Ramlibacter pinisoli: one gene and its partner. The protein of the gene in region 1 interacts with the protein of each later gene in a pairwise test. Links are inferred from orthologs where the notes say so. Each region holds a gene or a part of one and is shown on either strand. Other genes may lie near its edges. The genes, in order: recR and recO.

Region 1 (3,070 bases):
CAACAACATTCCGCCCGGCCGCGTGCTGCCCGTGGTCGAACCGCCGGCCGTGCGCGGTGCAGCCCCGGCGCGCGAGCGTCCCGCTGCGGGCGGCGGCGAGGTGGTCGGCGTCCCGGTGCGCCAGCAGCCCGAGTCGGCGCGCGAGGCCGCGTCGGCTCCGGCCACCGGTTTCGTGGCGACGGAAGAGGGCGATTTCTGGCATGCCACGGTGCAGCAGCTGGCGGCGGCGGAGGCCATCTCGGCGCTGGTGCGCGAGCTGGGCCTGCAGTCGCAGCTGGTGGCCCGCGACACGGGGCACTGGCTGCTGCGCGTCGAGCGCGAATCGCTCAACCAGCCGGCCGCGCGCGAGCGCCTGCAGACCGCCCTGCGCGCGGCGGGGCACGACGTGGCATTGGCGGTCGAGGTGGGGCCGGTGACCGACAGTCCCGCGCGCCGCAACGCGGCTGCCGCAGCCGAGCGCCAGAAGGCCGCCGAGGAAGTCATCCTGAACGATCCGTTCGTGCAGCAGATGATGCGGGACTTTGGCGCGAGAATCGTGCCTGGAAGCATCAAGCCCGCGTAGCTACGGCACGCGGCAACCACGCAAAGGAATCGACGCATGTTCAACAAGGGACAGCTGGCCGGCCTGATGAAACAGGCCCAGGCCATGCAGGACAACCTGAAGAAAGCCCAGGACGAACTGGCGACCATCGAGGTCACCGGGGAATCGGGCGCCGGCCTCGTCAAGGTCACCATGACGTGCAAGCACGACGTCAAGCGCGTCGCCATCGACCCCAGCCTGCTCGCCGACGACAAGGACATGCTGGAAGACCTGGTCGCCGCCGCCTTCAACGCCGCCGTGCGCAAGGCCGAGGAGACCTCGCAGGAGAAGATGGGCAAGATCACTGCCGGCATGCCGGGCCTGCCCGGCGGCATGAAGTTCCCGTTTTGAGCGGGCACGGGCGCGACGCGCGGGCGGGCGGCCGTGGCTGATCCCTCCCTCAACGCACTCGTCGACGCCTTGCGGCGCCTGCCCGGCGTCGGCGTGAAGTCGGCGTCGCGCATGGCCTACCACCTGCTGCAGCACGACCGCGAAGGCGCGCAGCTGCTCGCGCAGGCGCTGATGCAGGCGACCGCCCGCATCCGGCAATGCAGCCTGTGCCACACCTTCACCGAGGAAGAGGTCTGCCCGACCTGCCGCGATCCGCAGCGCGATGCCAGCAAGCTCTGTGTGGTCGAGACGCCGGCCGACCAGGCCGCGCTGGAGCGCACTGCGGCGTACCGAGGCCGCTATTTCGTGCTGATGGGCAAGCTCAGTCCGCTGGACGGCATCGGCCCCCAGGACATCGGGCTGGGCAAGCTGTTCCAGCGCGCCACCGACGGCCTCGTCCAGGAGGTCATCCTGGCGACCAATTTCACCGCCGAGGGCGAGGCCACCGCGCACGTCATCGGCGAGGCCCTGAAGCAGCGCGGGCTGAAAGTCACGCGCCTCGCGCGCGGCGTGCCGGCCGGCAGCGAGCTCGAATACGTGGACCTGGGCACCATCGCCCACGCCCTCGTCGACCGTCGCTGAGCCAGGGCGGCGTACCAACTCCAACAAGAACGACCACGATGGGACCTGTCCGCTTCACCGTTGCCTACTGGTGCGTGCTCGCCGCCGCGCTGCTGCCGTACGCCTGCGCCTACCTGGCCAAGTCGGGCGGATTCGGCCGGCCACGCAGCCAGGGCGGGTACGACAACCAGGATCCCCGGGCGTGGCTCGGCAAGCTCACCGATTGGCGGGCGCGCGCGAACGCCGCCCAGGCCAACAGCTTCGAGGCGCTCCCGTTCTTCATCGGAGCCGTCGTCATCGCCCACCAGGTGGCCGCGCCGCAGACGCTGGTGGACATCCTGGCGGTGGTCTTCGTCACGCTGCGGGTGGTCTACATCGCCATGTACGTGGCCGGCCTGCCGACCATCCGGTCGGCCATTTGGGCCCTCGCGTTCGTGGTGAACGTGGGCATCCTGCTGGCCGGCCTGCGCTAGCGCCCGGCTGCCCGCTGGGGTTACGTGGAAACCCGCACGGGATGGTCCCGATGCGGTGCAGGGATCTCCTTGGCTAACCTCGTTGCACGAGAGACAGCCGCCCCGGAGAACCCCGATGATTGCCCCCGCCATCACCCGCCGCAGCTTCGCGCTCGCCGCCGGCGCGGCGGTCGCGGTAGTGGCGGTCCCCGCCTTGCGCGCGCAGGCGCGCATCGAGAAGCCCCGGCTCTCGCTGGCGGTCGGCGGCAAGGCGGCGTTCTACTACCTGCCCCTCACCATCTCCGAGCAACTCGGCTACTTCCGCGCCGAAGGCCTCGAGGTGGAAATCTCCGACTTCTCCGGCGGCGCGCGCGCGCTGCAGGCGCTGGTGGGTGGCTCGGCCGACATCGTGAGCGGCGCGTACGAGCACACCATCAACATGCAGGCCAAGAACCAGTTCATCGAGGCCATCGTGTTGCAGGGCCGCGCACCGCAGATCGCGATGGGCGTGTCCACCAAGACCATGTCGGGCTACACGTCGCTGGCCGACCTGCGGGGCAAGAAGATCGGTGTCACCGCGCCCGGTTCGTCGACCAACATGGTTTCCAACCTGGTGCTCTCGCGCGCCGGCATCAAGGCCAACGAGGTCAGTTATGTCGGCGTGGGGACGGCGGCCGGCGCGCTGGCGGCGTTGCGTTCCGGCCAGATCGATGCCATGAGCAACATCGATCCGGTCATGACGATGCTCGAGCAGAAGGGCGACGTGAAGATCATCAGCGACACGCGCACGCTCAAGGGCACGCAGGAGGTGTTCGGCGGGCTGATGCCGGCCGCCTGCCTGTACACGCACGTCGAATTCGTCCAGAAGTACCCCAATACCTGCCAGGCACTGGCCAATGCCATCGTGCACGGCCTGAAGTGGCTGCAGACCGCGGGACCGAGCGACATCATCAAGACCGTCCCCGACAGCTACCTGCTGGGCGACCGCGCCCTCTACCTGGCCTCCTTCAACAAGGTGCGCGAGGCCATCTGCCTCGATGGCCTGCTGCCGGAGGAGGGCGCACGCACGGCGCTGAAGGCCCTGGCG
Region 2 (3,311 bases), on another replicon or contig:
GGCCGACCTGCCCGAAGGCGACCTGTCGCGGGTGCGTGCCAACCTCGTCAAGCAGGACACCCTGTTCCAGCTGGCCGTCGGGCTGGGCCTGGCCAACGTGCTGCGCCTGGGCGAAGGCGAGGCGCGCTCGGGCGGCAGCAAGCGGCCGTCGATCCTGGCCGATGCCCTGGAAGCGGTGATCGGTGCAGTTCACCTTGACGCCGGCTACCCCGCGGCGGAAGCTCTGGTGCGGCGGCTGTTCCAGGACATGCAGATCACGCCCAGCATGCAGGCCGCCGCCAAGGACCCCAAGACCGAACTGCAGGAGTGGCTGCAGGGCCGCAAGATGAAGCTTCCCGTCTACCGCGTTGCCGGCACCCTCGGCGCCGCCCACAAGCAGACCTTCGACGTCGAGTGCGAGATCCCCGAGCTGGGCGTCACCGAGCGCGGCATCGGCGCTTCGCGCCGGGCCGGCGAACAGGCCGCGGCCGCGGCCATGCTGCTGACGCTGAAGGCGAGGACCAAGTGACCGGCGACCATCCCGAGACACCCGCCCCGGCCGTCGGCGACGGCAGCGGCCAGCGTTGCGGCCTGGTCGCCATCGTCGGCAAGCCGAACGTGGGCAAGTCGACACTGCTCAATGCGCTGGTCGGCCAGAAGATCAGCATCACCTCTCGCAAGGCGCAGACCACCCGGCACCGCATCACCGGCATCCGCACCACCGGCACCAGTCAGTTCGTCTTCGTCGACACCCCGGGCTTCCAGACCCGGCACGGCACCGCCCTGAACCGCTCGCTCAACAAGACCGTGCTGGGCGCCGTCGGCGACGTCGACGTGGTGCTGTTCGTGGTCGAGGCCGGCAAGTTCACCCTGGGCGACGCCAAGGTGCTGTCGCTGCTCAAGCCCGGCATCCCGGCCCTGCTGGTGGCCAACAAGCTCGACCAGGTGGGGCGGCGGGGCGACATCGCGCCCTGGCTGCGCGACATGCAGGAGCGCCATGCCTTCGCCGAGTTCGTGCCCATGTCGGCCAGGAACGACAAGGACGTCGAGCGGCTGTTCGCCATCGTCGGCAAGTACCTGCCCGAGCAGCCCTGGTGGTACGGAGAGGACGAACTCACCGACCGCAGCGAGAAGTTCCTGGCCGGCGAGACGGTGCGCGAGAAGCTGTTCCGCCTGACCGGCGAGGAGCTGCCCTACACGTCCACGGTCGTGGTCGACAAGTTCGAGGAAGAGCCGAGCCCGCAGCACGGCCGGTTCGTGCGCATCGCCGCCACCATCGTGGTCGAGCGCGACGGCCACAAGGCCATCATCATCGGCGACAAGGGTGAGCGCCTCAAGCGCATCGGCACCGAGGCCCGCCAGGAGCTGGAGAAGCTGCTGGGCGCCAAGGTCTTCATCGAGCTCTGGGTCAAGGTGCGCTCGGGCTGGGCCGACGACGAAGCCCGGGTGCGCAGCTTTGGCTACGAGTAGGCGGATCTCGGACGAGCCCGCCTTCGTCCTGCACCGCTACGACTGGAGCGAATCCAGCCTCATCCTGGAAGTGTTCTCCCGCCACCACGGCCGCATCGCGCTGGTGGCCAAGGGGGCCAAGCGGCCCAGTTCCAATTTCCGCCCCGTGCTGCTGCCGCTGCAGCCCCTGCGCGTGGCCTTCGGCGGCGACGCCGAGATCCGCGCCCTCAAGGGCGCCGAGTGGGTGGGCGGCCAGGTCATGCCGACTGGCGACGCGCTTCTCTCGGGCTACTACGTCAACGAGCTGCTGCTGCGGCTGCTGGCGCGCGACGACCCGCACCCGCGCCTGTTCGACGCCTATGCCGCAGTGGTCCACGTGCTCGGGTCCGAACACGGCGAGGCGCTGCAGCCGGGCCTGCGGGCCTTCGAGCTGCTGCTGCTGCGCGAGATCGGCCTGCTGCCGTCGCTCGACGCCCAGACCACGACCTTGCAGGACCTGCAGCCGTCGGCACGTTACGCGCTGGTGCCCGAAGGCGGCCTGGTGCTCGCCGGCGCCGACCAGGAACGCGCCAGCCTGGCCGGCGCGCAATGGCAGGACCTGCAGCGGGCGCTGGACGACGAGGCGCCGTATACGGCCACCCTGCGCGCGGTCGCCGGCATGCAGGAACTCAAGCCGCAGCTGCGGCACCTGCTGCACTACCATTGCGGCGTCCCGACCCTGCGCACCCGCCAGCTGATGCTGGACCTGCAAGCCCTATGACCGCCTCGAAGACGGCGTTGTCCGTCAACCTCAACAAGGTCGCCCTGGTGCGCAACACGCGCCACCTCGGCATCCCCAGCGTCGTGCGCGCAGCCTCGCTGTGCCTGCAGGCCGGTGCCCACGGCATCACCGTGCACCCGCGGCCGGACGGCCGGCACATCCGCGGCGACGACGTGCCCGCCCTGAGCGAACTGGTCGGCCACCATCCCGGCACCGAGTTCAACATCGAGGGCAACCCGTTCCACAACCTGATGGAGCACGTGCGCCAGCTGCGTCCCCACCAGGCCACCTTCGTGCCCGACAGCGAAGGCCAGTTCACCAGCGACCACGGCTGGGACTTCCCCGCCGACGCCGAGCGGTTGCGCCCGGTCATCGCCGAGGCGCGTTCGCTGGGGGTGCGGGTCAGCCTGTTCATGGATCCGCGCCCGGACCTCATGGCCGCGGCCCGGGCCGTCGGGGCCGACCGGGTGGAGCTCTACACCGAGACCTATGCGCGCGCCCACGGTGCCCCGAACCGGGCCGAGGTGCTGCGCGGCTTCGCCCAGGCGGCCCAGGCGGCGCTGGACGCCGGCCTGGAGGTCAACGCCGGCCACGACCTCAACCGCGACAACCTCACCGACTTCCTGCGGGCCGTGCCCGGCGTGCAGGAGGTGTCGATCGGCCATGCCTTCGTGGCCGACGCCCTCGAGCTCGGCTACGCCGCGACCGTGAAGGCCTACCTGGCCTGCATCGACGCGGCCTACCGCTGAGAGGGCCGTCCGTGGTCCATGGCATCGGCACCGACATCTGCGACGTGCGCCGCATCCGCGCCTCGCTCGAGCGCCATGGCGAGCGTTTCGCCCGCCGCATCCTGGCCGACGGGGAACTCGCCACCTGGCGTGAGCGCAGCGCCCGCTGGCCGGAGCGCGGGGTCAGTTTCCTGGCCACCCGCTTCTCCGCCAAGGAAGCCTTCAGCAAGGCGGTCGGCCTGGGCATGCGCATGCCGATGACCTGGCGCGCGTGCGAGATCGCCAAGCTGCCCAGCGGCCAGCCGGTGATCGTCTTGCACGGCGAGCTCAAGCGCTGGTTCGAGGCCCAGGGCCTGCGGGCCCACGTCAGCGTCACCGACGAAACCGACTACGCG

What was found.
Region 2: the proteins of recR (region 1) and recO interact in binary tests that used the Escherichia coli proteins (3 or more experiments, as listed by UniProt). The link is inferred for Ramlibacter pinisoli from one-to-one orthologs.

What each region holds. Positions count from the first base shown.
Region 1 is NZ_WSEL01000009.1:575,497-578,566, reverse strand. What follows is about bases 1-2,758. They hold recR (recombination mediator RecR), read left to right. Parts: upstream 1-964; coding sequence 965-1,552; downstream 1,553-2,758. Other genes in these bases: GON04_RS17260 (ABC transporter substrate-binding protein), read left to right, coding at 2,120-2,758; GON04_RS17265 (MAPEG family protein), read left to right, coding at 1,591-2,004; GON04_RS17275 (YbaB/EbfC family nucleoid-associated protein), read left to right, coding at 599-931; dnaX (DNA polymerase III subunit gamma/tau), read left to right, coding at 1-562. In the rest of the region: more of GON04_RS17260, read left to right, coding at 2,759-3,070. UniProt on the Escherichia coli protein: May play a role in DNA repair. It seems to be involved in an RecBC-independent recombinational process of DNA repair. It may act with RecF and RecO.
Region 2 is NZ_WSEL01000003.1:1,148,224-1,151,534, reverse strand. Bases 313-3,311 are described here. They hold recO (DNA repair protein RecO), read left to right. Parts: upstream 313-1,435; coding sequence 1,436-2,188; downstream 2,189-3,311. Other genes in these bases: acpS (holo-ACP synthase), read left to right, coding at 2,949-3,311; GON04_RS06710 (pyridoxine 5'-phosphate synthase), read left to right, coding at 2,185-2,937; era (GTPase Era), read left to right, coding at 505-1,449; rnc (ribonuclease III), read left to right, coding at 313-508. Also shown: more of rnc, read left to right, coding at 1-312. UniProt on the Escherichia coli protein: Involved in DNA repair and RecF pathway recombination.